3 regions of the Streptomyces sp. C genome follow, and region 1 is predicted to be linked to each of the others. Evidence: riboswitches for the same ligand, from Rfam matches in the RefSeq annotation. Region 1 holds a riboswitch; each other region holds the start of a gene.

What was found. Region 1 has a riboswitch for cyclic di-AMP ahead of SSNG_RS26640 (M23 family metallopeptidase). Riboswitches for the same ligand answer to the same signal wherever they lie in the genome.
Region 2: linked by a shared signal. The riboswitch ahead of SSNG_RS14175 (transglycosylase family protein) and the one ahead of SSNG_RS26640 (M23 family metallopeptidase) in region 1 are both predicted to bind cyclic di-AMP.
Region 3: linked by a shared signal. The riboswitch ahead of SSNG_RS29580 (M23 family metallopeptidase) and the one ahead of SSNG_RS26640 (M23 family metallopeptidase) in region 1 are both predicted to bind cyclic di-AMP.

Annotation. Positions count from the first base shown of each region.
Region 1 covers NZ_GG657750.1:5,887,582-5,893,932, reverse strand. Annotated here, with positions in the region: gene SSNG_RS26655 (bifunctional GNAT family N-acetyltransferase/acetate--CoA ligase family protein) at 1-1,131, opposite strand, end outside; gene SSNG_RS26650 (HPr family phosphocarrier protein) at 1,342-1,623, shown strand; gene SSNG_RS26645 (GntR family transcriptional regulator) at 1,776-2,441, opposite strand; gene SSNG_RS26640 (M23 family metallopeptidase) at 2,611-3,414, opposite strand; cyclic di-AMP (ydaO/yuaA leader) riboswitch at 3,427-3,584, opposite strand; gene SSNG_RS26635 (pitrilysin family protein) at 3,802-5,169, opposite strand; gene SSNG_RS26630 (pitrilysin family protein) at 5,190-6,351, opposite strand, start outside.
Region 2 covers NZ_GG657750.1:3,197,516-3,203,866, reverse strand. Annotated here, with positions in the region: gene SSNG_RS14190 (globin domain-containing protein) at 1-960, opposite strand, end outside; gene SSNG_RS14185 (cytochrome P450) at 1,131-2,375, shown strand; gene SSNG_RS14180 (transglycosylase family protein) at 2,503-3,582, shown strand; cyclic di-AMP (ydaO/yuaA leader) riboswitch at 3,858-4,030, shown strand; gene SSNG_RS14175 (transglycosylase family protein) at 4,033-4,770, shown strand; gene eno (phosphopyruvate hydratase) at 5,087-6,351, shown strand, end outside.
Region 3 covers NZ_GG657750.1:6,585,857-6,592,207, forward strand. Annotated here, with positions in the region: gene shc (squalene--hopene cyclase) at 1-177, shown strand, start outside; gene SSNG_RS29560 (hypothetical protein) at 177-824, shown strand; gene hpnH (adenosyl-hopene transferase HpnH) at 831-1,862, shown strand; gene SSNG_RS29570 (aspartate aminotransferase family protein) at 1,859-3,262, shown strand; gene SSNG_RS29575 (tyrosine-protein phosphatase) at 3,315-4,082, opposite strand; cyclic di-AMP (ydaO/yuaA leader) riboswitch at 4,415-4,617, shown strand; gene SSNG_RS29580 (M23 family metallopeptidase) at 4,622-5,641, shown strand; gene SSNG_RS29585 (SGNH/GDSL hydrolase family protein) at 5,805-6,351, shown strand, end outside.

The DNA.
Region 1 (6,351 bases):
GATGCCGATCGCCCCGGACTGGGTGAACAGGCCGATCGGGCCGCGCGCGGAGGCGGGGGCCGGGGCGAGGCAGGCGTTCAGCTCCACCTCCGGGGCGGTGTTGATCACCCCGAAGGCGTTGGGCCCGATGAGCCGCATTCCGTACGAGCGGACCTGCCGCACCAGTTCGCGCTGGCGGGCGAGGCCGGCGGGGCCGCTCTCGCCGTATCCGGCGGACAGCACCACCAGCCCCTGCACCCCGTTCTCGCCGCAGGCGGCCACCGCGTCGGGGACCCGGTCCGCGGGGACGGCGATCACGGCGAGGTCGACGGGGGCGCCGATGTCGGCGAGGGCGCGGTAGGCCCGTACGCCTTCGAGGAGGTCGCCCTCCATGCCGGGGGCGCGGGCCTCGTTGACGGCGTAGAGGTGTCCGCGGAAGCCGCCGTCGCGCAGGTTGCGCAGGGCGGTGGCGCCCACGCCGGCGCCGGAGCGGCTGGCGCCGACCACCGCGACGGAGCCGGGGGCGAGGAGGCGCTGCACGGAGCGGGCCTCCGCGCGCTGTTCGCGGGCGCGCTGGACGGCGAGGGACTCGGCGGTGGGTTCGAGGTCGAGGGTGAGGTGGACGGAGCCGTCCTCGAAGCTGCGCTTCTGCTGGTAGCCGACGTCCGTGAACACCTTGATCATCTTGGTGTTGGCGGGCAGCACCTCGGCCGCGAACCTGCGGATGCCGCGTTCGCGGGCCACCGCGCCGATGTGTTCCAGGAGGGCGGAGGCGACCCCGCGGCCCTGGTGGGCGTCCTGGACGAGGAAGGCGACCTCGGCCTCGTCGGCGGGGGCGGAGGCGGGCCGGCCGTCGGGGCCGATGCGGTCGAAGCGGACCGTGCCGATGAACTCCCCGCCGATGGTCGCGGCGAGGCCGACCCGGTCGACGTAGTCGTGGTGCGTGAAGCGGCGGACGTCGCGGTCCGAGAGGCGGGGGTAGGGCGCGAAGAAGCGGTAGTACTTCGACTCGTCCGAGACCTGTTCGTAGAAGCTGACCAGGCGGCCCGCGTCCTCGGTGGTGATGGGGCGGATCCGGGCGGTGCCGCCGTCGCGCAGCACGACGTCCGCTTCCCAGTGGGCCGGGTACGAGGGGTCCGACGCGGTGGTCATGGGGCCACCTTAAGGGGAGGTCCGGCCGGGTGTGCGGGTGCGGTGGGCGGCCCGTTCGGCGAGCGCGCGGCGAATGCGGCACACCGTGGCGAACCAGGGCAAGCTGGGGAGGGTCGAACGGCGGTGGCTACGGGCCGAAGGTCGGTCCGAGCATTCCGGACGGCGTGAGAGACTGGTCTAGACAACCCGTAGAACCTGAAGGGCATCACCATGGCAGAGCGCCGCGTCAACGTCGGCTGGGCCGAGGGCCTGCACGCTCGTCCCGCCTCGATCTTCGTCCGGGCGACCACCGCCTCCGGAGTCCCGGTGACCATCGCGAAGGCCGGCGGCGACCCCGTCAACGCCGCGTCGATGCTGGCGGTCCTGGGCCTGGGCGCCCAGGGCGGCGAGGAGATCGTCCTGGCTTCCGACGCCGAGGGCGCGGACGCCGCGCTCGACCGCCTCGCGAAGCTGGTCGCCGAGGGCCTCGAGGAGCTCCCCGAGACCGTCTGACCCCTTCGGGTCCGGTAGACCGGAAGCCGCAGTCCCCACCACCCCGGGGATTGCGGCTTCCGTGCTTTGACAGCAGCGCAAAAGCGGACGGGAATTCCATCGGAAAGCAGTCCGGCCGGGCGGGGATATCCCTCCGTTGTATACGGGAATTGTTAATTCGGAGAACTCGCCGTGTTTACGGCAGGTTGCGGGTTCCTCACCCTCGGCCGGTGCGCCCCGGCCGACCGCTGCGCGTGCAGCGCGGTCAGGGCCCTGGCCCGCTCCGCGTCGCCGCGCGCGACGGCGTCCACGATCGCGGCGTGCTCGGCCCAGCACTCCGCGGGCTGCGCGGGGGCCTCGACCACGTACATCCAGGCGATCTTGTGCCGGGTCTGGGTCAGCAGGGAGATCAGCCCCGGGCTCGCCGAGGCCTGGGCCAGCGTCTCGTGGAACCAGCTCCCCAGGGAGCGCAGGTCCTCGCCCTGGGCCCGCCCGGCCCGCTCCCGGCCCAGCCTGACCAGTCCGCGCAACACCTTGAGGTGGCCGTCGGTGCGCCGGCGGGCGGCCCGGGAGGCGGCGAGCGGCTCCAGCAGCATCCGCAGCTCCAGGAGGTCGGCGGCCTCTTGCGCGGTCGGCTCGGCCACGCAGGCGCCCGCGTGCCGCCGCGTGGTGACGAAGCCCTCGGACTCCAGGGTCCGCAGCGCCTCGCGGACCGGGACGCGCGAGACCCCGTAGCGGCGGGCGAGCACCTCCTCGGTCAGCCGGCCGCCCGGCCCGAAGAAACCGGAGACGATGTCGTCGCGAATCGCTGTGCACACCGCGTGCGCCGGAATACGCAAGGCCGGACCTCCGCTGGTTTCGGTTCGGTTTATCGTGGCCGTGCTGCGACTCTATTGCAATACCCGGCGGATTTACGAGCGGGGCCGGAAACAGGTCCGGAAATACGAAGAAGGCCCCGGCTCTGTGAGCCGGGGCCTTCTTCGGTGAAGCGCGCTGCGTGCGTGCGGGTCAGATGCCCACGCCGTGGTTGCGCAGGTACGTCAGCGGGTTGATGTCCGTGCCGTACGTGGCGCCGGTGCGGGCCTCGAAGTGCAGGTGCGGGCCGCTGGAGTTGCCCGTGGAGCCCGAGAGGCCGATCTGCTGGCCCGGGGTGACCGTCTGGCCGGCGGAGACGCTCAGCGAGAGCAGGTGCCCGTACTGGGTGTAGGTGCCGTCGTTGTGGCGGATGACGACGTTGTTGCCGTACGCGCCGCCCCAGCCGGCCTCGACGACGGTGCCCGCGCCCACGGCGTGGACGACGCTGCCCTCGTCGGCGTGGAAGTCGATGCCCGTGTGGCTGCCGGAGGACCACATGCCGCCGCCCGCACCGTACTGGGTGCTGACGTACGAGCCGTCGACCGGGGCCACGAAGGTGTTGAGGCGCTTGCGGGCCTCTTCCTGGGCGGCCTTCTCGGCGGCCTCGCGCTCGGCCTTCTCCTTGGCCTCGGCGGTGCGCTTGGCCTCGGCGGCCCGCGTCTTCGCCTCGGCCTCGGCCTGCGCCTGCGCGGCGACGGCCTCGGCGGCGCTCTGCTGGGTGGCGGCCTGGACCTCGATGTCGTCCTGCAGACCGTCGGCGACGACGATCGCGTTCTGACCGGTGTCCTCCATGGACGGGGAGCTGCTGTGGTCCGCCGCGAAGGCCGGAGCGGCCAGGGTGCCGACCACGCCCGTAGTGGCGAGGGCGGCGACGCCGGCGAAGCCGGCGGTCTTGCGGCTCAGACGGCTGGAACCACGGTGCTTACCAGAACCGGCGGCACGACTGCCAAACGCCATGAAGGGGGTGATCCTTTCCTTCCCTCTCGCCTACCGGGTTAGCTGACGGGTTCGGAGCAGGAAGGTCTCCTACGGGCCTCCTCTGGCGAGGGGGTCCGATTCACCCCAGGGACATGTGGGTCCCCGGCTCCCCAGGCTCGCGCCTGACGGGGACTCGGCGATCGCTGTCCGGTGCCGCGGGTGCGGCGGGTACAAACTGACGAACAGCACGGCCGACGCTAGGCGGATCATCAGTCAATCGCCAAACAGACGAGCGGTTTTGTTGCGTACGCCACACCGCATACCTGCAACCACGCCATCAAACGGACAAAGGGGGCTCCGGTGGATGTTCCACCGGAGCCCCCTGGAAACGGGCCGGATCCCGGCCCGTCTCGGGCCTCGCGCCCCTCAGTTGGAGACGACGGTGACCTCACCGATCCCGAGGGCCAGGACGGGCTCCTCGATCTGCGCGGCGTCGCCCACCAGGATGGTGACCAGACGGTCCACCGGGAAGGCGTTCACCACGGCCGAAGTGGCCTCCGCCGTACCGGTTTCGGCCAGCCGCGCGTACAGCCGCGCCTGGTAGTCGTCCGGCAGCTCCTGCTCGACCTGGTCGGCGAGCGTGCCGGCGACGGAGGCGGCCGTCTCGAACTTCAGCGGGGCCACGCCCACCAGGTTCTGCACCGCCACGTCCCGCTCGGCGTCGGTCAGTCCGCCCTCCGCGAGGGTCCGCAGCACCTTCCACAGGTCCTCCAGCGCCGGACCCGTGTTGGGGGTGTCCACCGAACCGCTGATGGCGAGCATCGAGGCGCCCTTGCCGTCGGCGGTCGAGCGCAGCACCTGCCCGAAGGCGCGCACGCCGTAGGTGTAGCCCTTCTCCTCGCGCAGCACCTTGTCCAGGCGGGAGGTGAGGGTGCCGCCGAGGCAGTAGGTGCCGAGCACCTGCGGGGCCCAGACGATGTCGTGCCGGTCCGGGCCGATCCGGCCGATCAGCAGCTGCGTCTGGACGGCGCCGGGCCGGTCCACGATGACCACGCGGCCCGTGTCGTCGGCCGTCACCGGCTGCACGGGGCGGGCCGGGGCGGTGTTGCCGGTCCAGGCGCCCAGGGTGTCGGCCAGCAGGGCGTCCAGGTCGATGCCGGTCAGGTCGCCGACGACCACGGCGGTGGCGGTGGAGGGGCGTACGTGGGCCTCGTAGAAGGCGCGTACGGCCGCGGCGTCGATCCGCGCGACCGTCTCCTCGGTGCCCTGGCGCGGGCGGGACATGCGCAGCGCGGCCGGGAACAGCTCCTTGGAGAGCTCCTTGGCGGCGCGGCGCTGCGGGTTGGCCAGCTCGTGCGGGATCTCGTCGAGCCGGTTGCGCACCAGGCGGTCGACCTCGCTGTCGGCGAAGGCGGGCGCGCTCAGGGCCTCGGCGAGCAGGGCGAGCGCCTTGGGCAGCCGGGAGGCCGGCACCTCCAGGGAGACCCGCAGGCCGGGGTGGTCGGCGTGGGCGTCGAGGGTGGCGCCGCAGCGCTCCAGCTCGGCGGCGAACTCCTCGGCGGAGTGCTTGTCGGTGCCCTCCGACAGGGCGCGGGCCATGATGGTGGCCACCCCGTCGAGGCCCTCGGGCTCGGCGTCCAGCGGGGCCGCGAGGTTGACCTCGACCGCCACCACCTGCTGGCCGGGGCGGTGGCAGCGCAGCAGGGTCAGGCCGTTGGGGAGCGTGGAGCGCTCCGGGGCCGGGAAGGCCCACGGCTTCGCCTCGCCGGCCTGCGGCCGCGGGTGGAAGGTCATCGTGACGGCTGCGGTGTCGCTCACTGCTCCGCCCCCTCGTTCTCGTCGTGCTGCTCGGTCTCGTGGGCCTCGGCGCCGGCCAGCGGCTCGTAGACCAGCACCGCGCGGTTGTCGGGGCGCAGCCTGGCCGCGGCCACGGCCTGCACCTCCTCGGCGGTGACGTCCAGCACCCGCTGGACGGCGGTCAGGGCGAGCTGGGGGTCGCCGAAGAGCACCGCGAAGCGGCACAGTTCGTCGGCGCGGCCGGCCACGGTGCCGAGCCGGTCCAGCCACTCGCGCTCCAGCTGCGCCTGGGCGCGCTCCATCTCCTCGGCCGTCGGGCCCTCGGCGGCGAACCGCGCGAGCTCCTCGTCGACGGCCGCCTCGATGGCGGGCACCTCGACGCCGCTGGAGGTCTTGACGTCCAGCCAGCCCAGCGAGGGCGCGCCGGCCAGGCGCAGCATGCCGAACCCGGCCGCCACGGCCGTCTGGTCACGGCGTACCAGGCGGTTGTGCAGGCGGGAGGACTCGCCGCCGCCCAGGACGGTCAGCGCCACGTCGGCGGCGTCGCACTCGCGGGTGCCGTCGTGCGGCAGGCGGTAGGCGGCCATCAGCGCACGCGCCGGGACCTCCTCGACGATCTCCTCGCGCAGCTGCCCGCCCATGATCTCCGGGAGCGAGCCGTCGCGCGGCGGCTGCTTGCCGTCGTGCGCCGGGATGGTGCCGAAGTACTTCTCGATCCAGGCGAGGGTCCGCTCCGGGTCGATGTCGCCGACGACCGACAGCACGGCGTTGTTGGGCGCGTAGTACGTACGGAAGAAGTTGCGCGCGTCCTCCAGGGACGCGGCGTCCAGGTCGGCCATCGAGCCGATCGGGGTGTGGTGGTACGGGTGGCCCTCCGGGTAGGCGAGGGCGGTCAGCTTCTCGAACGCGGTGCCGTAGGGGACGTTGTCGTACCGCTGGCGGCGCTCGTTCTTGACGACGTCGCGCTGGTTCTCCATGGACTCGTCGTCCAGGGCGGCCAGCAGCGAGCCCATGCGGTCCGCTTCCAGCCACAGGGCGAGCTCCAGCTGGTGGGCCGGCATCGTCTCGAAGTAGTTGGTGCGCTCGAAGCTGGTGGTGCCGTTCAGCGAGCCGCCGGCGCCCTGGACGAGCTCGAAGTGCCCGTTGCCCGGTACGCTCGCCGAACCCTGGAACATCAGG
Region 2 (6,351 bases), 2.7 Mb from region 1:
GGTCGCCAGCCGGTCGGTGGCCTGGTTGCGGTGCTGCCCGGGGGCGGGGGTGATGTAGGTGACGCCGAGCCAGCGGCAGGCGGCGGCGTGCCGGTCGATCAGGGGACGGTCGTAGAGGTGTGCGGCGTCCCGTGCGACGACGAAGAGGCGTACGTCGTGGTCGGGAGGGTGCTGGAGGAGTTCCTCCAGCAGGGCGCGTACGGGAGCCCAGCCGGTGCCGGCGGCGATGAGGGTGAGGGGGCGGTCCTCGCGGCGCAGGGTGAGCCGGCCGCCGGGGGCGCCGAGCCGCAGGACCTCGCCGGGCAGGACGTCGCGGACCAGGGCGGTGCTGAGGCGGCCGCCGTCGATGCGGCTGACGTGCAGGTCGACGGTGCCGTCGGGGCGGGGGGCGTTGGCGAGGGAGTAGGTGCGCCAGGTGGTCGGCACGCGGGCGCTGCTCACGCTGACGTACTGGCCGGGCCGGTAGGTCAGGGGGGTGCGCGGTGCGAGGGTCAGTACGCCGATGTCCTCGCCGTACTGGAGGTGGCGTACCACCTCGGCCTCCCACCAGGGGGGTTCGTCGCTGCCGGCGGCGCCGGCGGTCATGGCGTCGGCGATGACCTGGTAGGCCTCGTACCAGGCCTTCTCGACGGCCGGGGTCCAGGCGTCGCCGGAGGTCTGGGCGAGGGCGGCGATCAGGCTGGTGCCGACGGCCGCGTAGTGCTCGGGGCCGACGAGGAACTTGCGGTGGTCGCGTCCGAGGTCGCGCAGATAGGGGACGAGGGTCCCGCTCTCCAGGTGGGTGACGACGTGGGTGAGCGCGGCGAAGAGCCGGTCGCGCTGGCGTTCCATGTCCTCGGCGGAGGACGGGAAGAGCTCGCGGAGTCCGGGGTTGTGCCAGAAGAGGTGGGAGTAGAAGTACTTGACCGCGTGCTCGGCCCTTCTCTCCACCACCGCGAAACTGCTTTTCAAGATCCTCACGTCCACAGAACCGAAAGTAGGAATGTCGCAGAACCTGACGTCAAGTGATGTCCGATCTGCGGACAGCCGCGACGAAGCGGCCATAAGGGATGGCCGGTGGCGAGCCGGGATACGGTCGACGGGTGCACGATCAGACCTCCGCCGCCCAGCCCGATCCGTCCCTCACGGAGATGCCGACGCTCTTCGACTGGGAGTTCGCGACCGACCCGTATCCGGCCTACGCCTGGCTGCGCGAGAACTCCCCGGTGCACCGCACCCGGCTCCCCAGCGGGGTGGAGGCCTGGCTGGTGACGCGGTACGCCGACGCCCGCCAGGCCCTCGCGGACCAGCGGCTGAGCAAGAACCCGGCGCACCACGCGGAGCCGGCGCACGCCAAGGGCAAGACCGGGATCCCGGGGGAGCGCAAGGCGGAGCTGATGACGCACCTGCTGAACATCGACCCGCCGGACCACACCCGGCTGCGTCGGCTGGTGTCGAAGGCGTTTACCCCGCGGCGTGTGGCCGAGTTCACTCCGCGCGTGCAGGAGCTGACCGACCACCTGATCGACCAGATCGTCGAAAAGCAGCACAGCGCCGCGAAGGGGGAGGCGGACCTCATCCACGAGTTCGCGTTCCCGCTCCCCATCTACGCCATCTGCGAGATGCTCGGCGTACCGCGGGAGGACCAGGACGACTTCCGCGACTGGGCCGGGATGATGATCCGGCACGGCGGCGGGCCGCGCGGCGGGGTCGCCCGCTCGGTGAAGCAGATGCGTACCTATCTCGGGGAACTGATCCACCGCAAGCGGGACGATCTGGGCAACGACCTCATCTCCGATCTGATCCGGGCAAGTGACCACGGAGACCATCTGACGGAGGCGGAGGCCACGGCGATGGCCTTCATCCTGCTCTTCGCCGGCTTCGAGACGACCGTGAACCTCATCGGCAACGGCATCCACTCCCTCTTCATGAACCCGGACCAGCGCGAGCGCCTCCAGGCCTCCCTCGCGGCCGGGGAGAGCGCGCTGCTGGAGACGGGCGTCGAGGAACTGCTGCGGTACGACGGCCCCGTGGAGCTCGCCACCTGGCGGTTCGCCACCCGGCCGCTGACCCTCGGCGGGCAGGACGTCGAGGCGGGGGACCCCGTGCTGGTGGTCCTCGCGGCGGCCGACCGCGACCCGGAGCGGTTCGCCGACCCGGACACCCTGGACCTCTCCCGGAGCGACAACCAGCACCTCGGATACGGCCACGGGATCCATTACTGCCTCGGCGCTCCGCTGGCCCGTCTCGAAGGGCAGACGGCGCTCGGAACTTTGCTGAAGCGTCTGCCGGATCTGGAACTTGCGATTCCCCCTACGGACCTGCGCTGGCGCGGCGGGCTCATCATGCGGGGCCTGCGCACCCTCCCCGTCCGCTTCACAGTCCCGAACGGTTGAGGGCGCGGGGCAAGCCGGACTGACTGAAAGTCAGTTCCCACATCGGTCCACCGTCGAACTTGTGACATCCGTTCGAAGGCGGCTAGGTTCTGCCGTTACCCCGCCGTTATGCGAAAGGTGCAGTCTCATGCTTCCCGGGAACGGCCGCCACAGACGCCCCCGCCAGGTACCCGCGATCGTCGTCACCGCAGGAGTCACCGGCTCCGCGCTGGCCATGCCGCTGCTCGCCGCCACAGGCGCGAACGCGGCCGACACCGCCACGTGGGACAAGGTCGCCGACTGCGAGAGCGGCGGCACCTGGAGCGCGAACTCCGGCAGCGGCGCCTACGGCGGCCTGCAGTTCACCCTGGAGCAGTGGCGCAACGCCGGCGGACTCGCGTACGCGGAGCGCCCCGACCTCGCCAGCCGCTCCCAGCAGATCGCGGTCGCCGAGCGGGTGCTGGCCTCCCAGGGCCCCCAGGCGTGGCCGCTGTGCTCTGCCTCGGCCGGGCTGACCCAGCAGGGCCCCGCGCCCGAGGTGGACCCGGGCGACAAGCTGAACCCCGGTCCCGTGGCGCCCACCCCGACCCGGCCCGACGACTCGGTGCCGAAGACGGGCAAGGGCAAGCCCTCCACGGACTTCGGGGCCCCGACGCCGGCGCCGGGCACCGCGTCCAACCCGAGCGGGCTCCCGGACTACCCGCTGGGTCCCTCCAGCGGACTGCCCGTCATGCCCGAGCCGGACTTCACGGTCCAGCCCACGACGCCCGGCACGCCCACGCCCGGCACGCCCACCCCGGGCACGCCCACGCCGGGTACGCCCACGCCGGGTACGCCCACGCCCACGGCGCCGGGCACCCCGACGGCTCCGGGCGCCACCCCGACGGCCCCGGCCACCCCGGGTGCCACTCCCGCCCCGGGCGTCACGCCCACCGCCCCGGCCACCCCGGGCGCCACGGCGGGCACCCCGTCCGACGCGGCGGCGGACGGCTCGGGCAAGCACCGCGGCCCGGCCGCCATCGAGGTGCAGGCGGCGCCTGGCACGGCGGCAGCGCCCGCCGCGGACCCCGTCTACACCGTGAAGCCGGGTGACAGCCTTTCGGACATCGCGAAGGCCAAGGGCGTCGAGGGCGGTTGGGGCGAGCTCTACAAAGCCAACGAGCAGGTCATCGGCGGGGACGCGGACCTCATCAAGCCCGGGCAGAACCTGGATCTAACCAAGAAATAGAGGGCAGTTCGGACATCCATTAAGAGTTGAATGTCCGTTATCGCCAAATGAGACATGCATCTCTTCCGGACAACTGGCGTGTCTCGTTCCGGAACTGTTGCAAACCCCCTTCTCACCTGCACAAACGCGCTCTCCAGGATGGCAAGTAGGCCGGTTTCTCCCCAAAATCACACGTTGAACATCGGGGAGAGACCTGTCTACCTTCTGAATCGCTCGCCACCGCGGGCTCCTTCGACCGCATCGCCGAATCCTGCCGGCGGACGGAGGGAACAGTCGTCGCGCAAGCGCCGAAGGCAGGAGCGGGGGAACCAAGGTAGGCGCCGGGAAAGGCCGTTGAGAGACGGCCCGCGTACCGGCTAGGGGTGAAGACACGCGCCGCGCCGCGTGACCGGGCAACTCATCCGCCCGAACCCGACAGCTCACCTCGAAGGCGTCGGTGAGGAGAACTCCATGCTGCTTTCCGGCAAGGGCAAGCACCGCCGCGGCTCCAAGGCCGTCCGCATCGTCACGCTCGCCGGTGTCGCCGGTGTCGCCGTCGCGGCCCCGCTGATGGCCGCCGGTACCGCCAGCGCCGCCACCTCGGCCGAGTGGGACAAGGTCGCCGCCTGCGAGTCCGGCGGCAACTGGTCCATCAACACCGGCAACGGCTACTACGGCGGTCTGCAGTTCTCCGCCTCCACGTGGGCCGCGTACGGCGGCAAGGCGTACGCCTCGCAGGCCAACCAGGCCACCAAGGGCCAGCAGATAGCCATCGCCGAGAAGGTCCTCAAGGGCCAGGGCAAGGGCGCCTGGCCGCACTGCGGCGTCGGCCTGTCCAACTCCGCGTACAACGGCGGCGGTTCGACCACCCCGGCCAAGCCGAAGCCCGAGACGAAGCCGGCCCCGGCCAAGCCCGCTCCGGCCAAGCCGGCCCCGGCGAAGCCCGCCCCGGCCAAGCCGTCCACGCCGAAGGCCGAGACCGAGACCAAGGGCTCCGGCTCCGGCTCCGGCAACTGGACCCCGGCCAAGCCGTCGACCGGTACCCCGGCCACCGGTGGGACCTACACGGTCAAGGAAGGCGACACCCTCGGCACCATCGCCGACGCCAACAAGGTCAAGGGCGGCTGGGAGAAGCTCTTCGAGCTCAACAAGGACACCGTCTCCGACGCCGACCTGATCTTCCCGGGTCAGAAGCTGAAGCTGGCCTGAACGTCCGCGTAACACTCGCGGCACCCCGCAGCATCCCCACCGCCCGGCGCGTATCCCCCCACGCGCCGGGCGGCGGCGTGTCGTCCGCCGGTCACCGCATTCCGGAACCGGAGCACCGGCTTCCGCCGCCCCGCCACCCGGCGAGCACGCGAAATCAAGGGTCCTATGTCCCGGAAGACGGGTATTCGGACCCTTTTTCGTCCCAGGAGCCGGGCGGTCGGGCAGCCCACACCCCGGAGCCGGTTAGGCTCTAGTCGGCAAGGCCGTCCCACGGCCCACACGCCACCGCACACCCAGCGTCACATCCCAGAAGGAGATGCTCGTGCCGTCCATCGACGTCGTCGTAGCCCGGGAAATCCTGGACTCCCGAGGCAACCCCACGGTCGAGGTCGAGGTGGGCCTCGACGACGGCAGCACCGGCCGTGCTGCCGTTCCGTCCGGCGCCTCCACCGGTGCCTTCGAGGCCATCGAGCTCCGTGACGGTGACCCCAACCGTTACATGGGCAAGGGCGTGGAGAAGGCCGTCCTCGCCGTCATCGAGCAGATCGGGCCGGAGCTCGTCGGTTACGACGCCACCGAGCAGCGCCTGATCGACCAGGCCATGTTCGACCTCGACGCCACCGACAACAAGGGCTCGCTCGGCGCCAACGCCATCCTCGGCGTCTCCCTCGCCGTCGCGCACGCCGCGTCCGAGGCCTCGGACCTGCCGCTCTTCCGCTACCTCGGCGGCCCGAACGCGCACCTGCTGCCCGTTCCGATGATGAACATCCTCAACGGTGGGTCGCACGCCGACTCCAACGTCGACATCCAGGAGTTCATGATCGCCCCGATCGGCGCGGAGTCCTTCTCCGAGGCGCTGCGCTGGGGTGCCGAGGTCTACCACACCCTCAAGAAGGTCCTGCACAACAAGGGCCTCTCCACCGGTCTCGGTGACGAGGGCGGCTTCGCCCCGAACCTGGAGTCCAACCGCGCCGCGCTCGACCTCATCATCGAGGCGATCAAGCAGGCCGGCTACACCCCGGGCAAGGACATCGCGCTCGCGCTCGACGTCGCCGCGTCCGAGTTCTACAAGGACGGCAAGTACGAGTTCGAGGGCCAGTCCCGCTCGGCCGCCGAGATGACCGACTACTACGCCGAGCTCGTCGAGGCGTACCCGCTCGTCTCCATCGAGGACCCGCTGTTCGAGGACGACTGGGCCGGCTGGAAGACCATCACCGACCGCCTGGGCTCCAAGGTCCAGATCGTCGGCGACGACCTCTTCGTCACCAACCCCGAGCGCCTCGCCCGCGGCATCGAGGAGGGCTCCGCGAACGCCCTGCTCGTGAAGGTGAACCAGATCGGTTCCCTGACCGAGACCCTCGACGCCGTCGAGATGGCCCAGCGCAACGGCTTCAAGTGCATGATGTCGCACCGCTCCGGCGAGACCGAGGACGTCACCATCGCCGACCTCGCCGTCGCCGTGAACTGCGGTCAGATCAAGACCGGCGCCCCGGCCCGCTCGGACCGCGTCGCCAAGTACAACCAGCTGCTGCGCATCGAGGAGATCCTCGACGACGCCGCCGTCTACGCCGGCCGCAGCGC
Region 3 (6,351 bases), 700 kb from region 1:
CGCCCCGACGGGACCTGGGACGAGCCGTACTTCACCGGCACCGGCTTCCCCTGGGACTTCTCCATCAACTACCACCTCTACCGGCAGGTGTTCCCGCTCACCGCCCTCGGCCGCTACCTCCACGGAGAGCCGTTCGGCCCGGAGCGGCGGAACGTCCCGCCGGCGGGGGAGTCCTGATGCCCGCCGGGCCCGCCGGAGCCGACCCCCCGCCGCCGCTGGTGGTCGCCTGCGCCCTGCGCATCGAGGAGGCGGCCCTGCGCAGCGCGGGCCGCGCGGCCGCGGGCGGCGGAACGGTCCTGCGTACCGGCATGGGACCGCGCGCCGCCGACCGGTCCGTGGCCCGGGCCCTGGCGCGGCCGGGCATGCACCGGGCGGCCGTCCTCGCGACCGGGTTCTGCGCCGGCCTGGTGCCCGGCATGCACCCCGGCGACCTGGTCGTCGCCGAGGAGACCCGGGACCCCCGCGGGGCGGTCGGCTGCACCGGCACCGCCCTGCTCGCCGAGGCACTGGCCCGCGCCGCACCCGGCCGGACCGTGCACACCGGCGCACTGACCGGATCCGACCACGTCGTCCGCGGCCAGGAGCGCGCGCAGCTGCGCGCCACCGGCGCCGTCGCGGTCGACATGGAGTCCGCGGCCACCCTGTGGACCGCCGCGGCGCCGGGACGCCCCCTTGCGGCCGTCCGGGTGATCGTGGACGCTCCGGAGCACGAGCTCGTCCGTATCGGCACGGTCCGCGGTGGAATATCTGCCTTCCGTGTACTACGTGCCGTAATGCCCGCGTATTACGAATGGCACCGTTCGTTGCTGCTTCCCAGGAGGTGAATCCAGATGGCCATGCCCCTGCGACAGTCCATCAGGGTCGGGACCTATCTTCTCGAACAGAAGCTCCGCAAGCGCGAGAAGTTCCCGCTGATCGTCGAGCTGGAGCCGCTCTACGCCTGCAACCTCGCCTGCGAGGGCTGCGGGAAGATCCAGCACCCGGCCGGAGTGCTCAAGCAGCGCATGCCCGTCGCCCAGGCGGTCGGCGCGGTCCTGGAATCCGGGGCGCCCATGGTCTCCATCGCGGGTGGCGAACCCCTGATGCACCCGCAGATCCACGAGATCGTGCGCCAGCTGGTGGCCCGCCGGAAATATGTGTTCCTCTGCACCAACGCACTGCTGCTCCGCAAGAAGATCGAGAAGTTCACCCCGTCCCCCTACTTCGCCTTCGCCGTCCACATCGACGGACTGCGCGAGCGCCACGACGAATCCGTCGCGAAGGAAGGCGTCTTCGACGAGGCCGTCGCCGCCATCAAGGAGGCGAAGCGCCGCGGATTCCGGGTGACCACGAACTCCACCTTCTTCAACACCGACACCCCGCAGACGATCATCGAGGTGCTGAACTTCCTCAACGACGACCTCCAGGTCGACGAAATGATGATCTCGCCCGCCTACGCCTACGAAAAGGCACCCGACCAGGAACACTTCCTCGGCGTCGAACAGACCCGGGAACTCTTCAAGAAGGCCTTCGCCGGCGGCAACCGGCGCCGCTGGCGGCTCAACCACTCCCCGCTCTTCCTCGACTTCCTCGAAGGAAAGGCCGATTTCCCCTGCACGGCCTGGGCCATTCCCAATTACTCGCTCTTCGGCTGGCAGCGCCCCTGCTACCTGATGAGCGACGGCTACGTACCCACGTACCGGGAGCTCATCGAGGAGACCGACTGGAGCAAGTACGGCCGCGGCAAGGACCCGCGTTGCGCCAACTGCATGGCGCACTGCGGCTACGAGCCCACCGCCGTCCTCGCCACCATGGGCTCCCTCAAGGAGTCCCTGCGCGCCGCCCGGGAGGCCGTGGCGGGCAACCGGGACGCGTCGGCATGACCGGCGGACAGGGAGCGCGGCGGGGCTTCGACCTCGCCGCGCTGCTCGCCGAGCGCGGCGGGGAGCGCTACGAGCTGCACGCCCGCCACCTCAACCACCAGCTGCCCCGCATGCTGCACACCATCGGCTTCGACAAGGTCTACGAGCGGGCCGAGGGCGCCCACTTCTGGGACGCCGAGGGCAACGACTACCTCGACATGCTGGCCGGCTTCGGGGTGATGGGCCTGGGCCGGCACCACCCGGTCGTCCGCCAGGCCCTGCACGACGTCCTGGACGCCCAGCTCGCCGACCTCACCCGCTTCGACTGCCAGCCGCTGCCCGGTCTGCTGGCCGAGAAGCTGCTGTCGTACAGCCCGCACCTCGACCGGGTCTTCTTCGGCAACAGCGGCACCGAGGCGGTGGAGACCGCCCTGAAGTTCGCCCGCTGCGCCACCGGGCGGCCCAGGATCCTCTACTGCGACCACGCCTTCCACGGGCTGACCACCGGCTCCCTGTCGGTCAACGGCGAAGGCGGCTTCCGCGACGGGTTCGCCCCGCTGCTCCCCGACACCAAGATCGCCCTCGGGGACCTCGCGGCCCTGGAACGCGAACTCGCGCGCGGGGACGTGGCCGCCTTCGTGGTCGAGCCGGTCCAGGGCAAGGGAGTGCACGCCGCCCCGCCCGGATTCCTGCGCGCCGCGCAGGAGCTGCTGCACCGGCACAAGGCCCTGCTCATCGCCGACGAGGTGCAGACCGGCCTCGGGCGGACCGGAGATTTCTACGCGTACCAGCACGAGCCGGGCGTGGAACCGGACCTGGTGTGCGTGGCCAAGGCCCTCTCCGGCGGGTACGTGCCCGTCGGCGCGACCCTGGGAAGGGACTGGATCTTCCAGAAGGTCTACTCGTCCATGGACCGGGTGCTGGTGCACTCCGCCAGCTTCGGCTCCAACGCCCAGGCGATGGCGGCGGGCCTCGCGGTCCTGTCCGTCATGGAGGACGAGCAGGTGGTGGCCAACGCCCGGGCCATGGGCGACCTGCTGCGCGGACGCCTGACGGCGCTCGTGGACCGGTACGAGCTGCTGCACGAGGTGCGCGGGCGCGGACTGATGATCGGCATCGAGTTCGGCAAGCCCTCCTCCCTCGGGCTGCGCAGCCGGTGGGCGATGCTCCAGGCGGCCCGCAAGGGCCTGTTCGCGCAGATGGTCGTGGTGCCGCTGCTGCGCAGGCACCGGATCCTCACCCAGGTCTCCGGGGACCACCTGGAGGTCATCAAGCTGATCCCGCCGCTCGTCGTGGACGAGGCGGACGTGGAGCGCTTCGTCGGAGCCTTCCAGGAGGTCATGGACGAGGCGCACGGCGGGGGCGCCCTGATGTGGGACTTCGGCCGGACCCTGGTGAAGCAGGCGGTCGGCAACCGCTGAGGCGCGACGGCGCCGGAGGGGGCCCGGACGGGCCCCCTCCGGCCGTCCGGGGTCAGCCCTCCAGGAGCCGGTCCCGCAGCCGGTCCAGGGACTCGGGCGCGAGCGAGAGCCCCTCGGCGAGGTAGCGCTCCACCCCGCCCCACTGCTCGTCGATGACCGCGAAGGCCGAGAGCAGGTACTCCGCGCGGGCGTCGAACAGCGGCGCCAGCAGCTCCATCACCTCGGGGGAGCGGGCCTCGGGCGCGTCGCTGCCCCGGCGCACCCGGTAGCGGTTGTGCGGGACGTTGGACTCCAGGTAGTCCGCCATGATCGCCTCGCGCTCCACGCCCAGCGCGAGCAGGGTCACCGCCACCGACAGCCCGGCCCGGTCCTTCCCGGCGGCGCAGTGCATCAGCGCCGGCACGCTGTCCAGCGCGAGCGCGTGCACGACGCGGCTGTGTTCGGCGGTGCGGGTGCGGATGATCGTGCGGTACGAGTCCGTCATGCGGGCGGCGGCCCGGCCCTCGCCCAGGAGGCCCCGGAGCTGTTCGAGCTCGCCGTCGCGGACCATCTTCCAGAACTCCCGGCCGTCGGCCGGATCCGTCAGCGGGATGTTCACGTTGCGCACACCTGGCAGTTCGACGTCCGGGCCCTCCAGCGCGTGGTCCGCTCCGTTGCGGAAGTCGAAGACGGTGTGCAGCCCCAGCGAGGCGAGGAACTCTGTATCGGTTTCGGTGGCATGCGCCAGATGTCCGCTTCGAAACAGTCGTCCCGGCCTGACCCTCCGTCCGTCCGTGGTCGGCAACCCGCCCACGTCACGGAAGTTGCGCACTCCCGTCATCTCCGTGCCGCGTTCGGGTCCGGCCGGAAGGGGCTGGGGTATCTGCTGGGTCACGTGTACTCCTCCGCGTGGGTCCGTGGTGTCCGAATTGGTCCGGTTGGGAACAACTTGCCATATGTGGAGGCGAGATCGGGCCCGGCCCCGTGAGCCAGATCATACGGTGACCGTGCGTGCCTGATCGCGGGAACCGAATTGCCTTGTGAGAGCGGTTGTTGATGGTGCGGAATGGACGCAGGGTGACCGGAATTCCGCCGGTCCCCCATATCTGCGAATCCGTCAGGGAATTCGCGGCTTGTTGACCGGCGCCCCGCTCGATTACCTTCGCGATCGATCCGGGTGGACCGCCTAATCCTGCCGCCGCCCGGGAACCGCACCCGACCATCGCGCGCGGCAGGAGCGGGGGAACCAGGTAGGCCGCTGTTCCGGATCATTTCCGGCGCAGCTAGGGGTGAAGCCGAACCCGTGCACCGCACGTACGGCCGGACATCTCCAGTCCGAACCCGACAGCTCACCTCGCAGGCGCCGGAGAGGAATTCGCCATGCCCGGAAAGGGTAAGCACCGCCGTCCGAAGTCCCGTTCGATATCCCGTGGCTTCGCCGTCGCCGGAACCGGCGGAGCGGCCCTCGCGCTCCCGCTGATGGGTGCCACCGGCGCCAACGCCGCCCCGGCCTCCGCCCCGGCCGCGTCCGTGCCCGCCCAGAGCGCGCAGGCCCCGGAGGCCCTCCGCTCCGCGACCCCCGCCACCGCGCCGACGGCCGCCGCGCCCGCCGTCTACACGGTCGTGCCGGGCGACTACCTCTCCAAGATCGCCGCCGAGCGCCACATCGAGGGCGGCTGGGAGCAGCTGTACGCCGACAACCGCGAGGCCGTCGGCACCGACCCCTCCCTCATCCACCCGGGCCTGAAGCTGAACCTCGTCGGCGGCCAGGACGCGGCCCCCGCCCCGAAGACCCCTGCGCCCCCGGTCGAGGGATCCTCCAGCAAGGCTCCGGCCGCACCCGAGGACCTGGGCGGCAAGGCCCGGGCGCCGAAGGCCGCGGGCAAGACCACCGCCGGAACGGCCGGCCGCACCTCCGGCGGCGCGGCAGCCCAGGGCTCCGGCGCCGCCGCCAAGAGCGAGAAGGCCGCCGCGCCCGCCGCGCCGGCCGCCGCGTCCGGCTTCACCGCCCCCGTCAGCGGCGGCGTCTCCACCCAGTACCGCACGAGCGGCGCCATGTGGTCCTCCGGCTACCACACCGGCGTCGACTTCATCGCGAGCACCGGCACCACCATCCGGGCCGTCGGCGCGGGCACCGTGGTTTCCGCAGGCTGGGGCGGCGCGTACGGCAACGAGGTCGTCATCAAGCACGCCGACGGCAAGTACTCCCAGTACGGCCACCTCTCCTCGCTCTCCGTCTCCGTGGGCCAGAGCGTCACCGGCGGCCAGACCATCGGCCTCTCCGGCGCGACCGGCAACGTGACCGGCCCGCACCTCCACTTCGAGATCCGCACCGGCCCGTCCTACGGCTCGGACATCGACCCGCTCGCCTACCTCCGGTCCAAGGGCGTGAGCATCTGACGGCACCCGCCGTCGGCACGAGAACGCGCGCGGAGCCGGGACCCGAGGGGGGTCCCGGCCCCGCGTGTACTTATTCCTTATCCCCCGCGTGGTATAGATCACGGCCCGTCAACCCCTCATTACGTTGGCGTAGGTTGGTTGCCAAGGTGAAGGATGCTGTCCTGTGGCAGCGACGAAGACGACACTGAAGACCATCGGCTCGTACGCGGCGATCGGGGACAGCTTCACCGAAGGCGTGGGAGACCCGGGACCCGGGGATTCCTACCTCGGCTGGGCGGACCGCCTCGCCGTGCTCCTGGCCGATCGGCGCGACGAGCACGACTTCCGGTACGCGAATCTGGCCGTGCGCGGCAAAGTACTCGACCAGATCGTGGCCGACCAGGTCCCCAGAGCCAAGGAGCTCGCACCCGACCTCGTCACCTTCTGCGCGGGCGGCAACGACATCATCCGCCCCGGCAGCGACCCGGACGACGTCGCGGAGCGGTTCGAGGCGGCCCTGGCCGACCTCAAGGCCTCCGTGGGCCTCGTGATGATCACCACCGGCTTCGACACGCGGGGCGTGCCGGTCCTCAGGCACCTGCGGGGCAAGATCGCGACGTACAACGTCCACGTCCGCGCCATCGCCGACCGCTACGACTGCCCCGTGCTCGACCTGTGGTCCCTCAAGACCGTCCAGGACCGCCGGGCGTGGGACGACGACCGGCTCCACC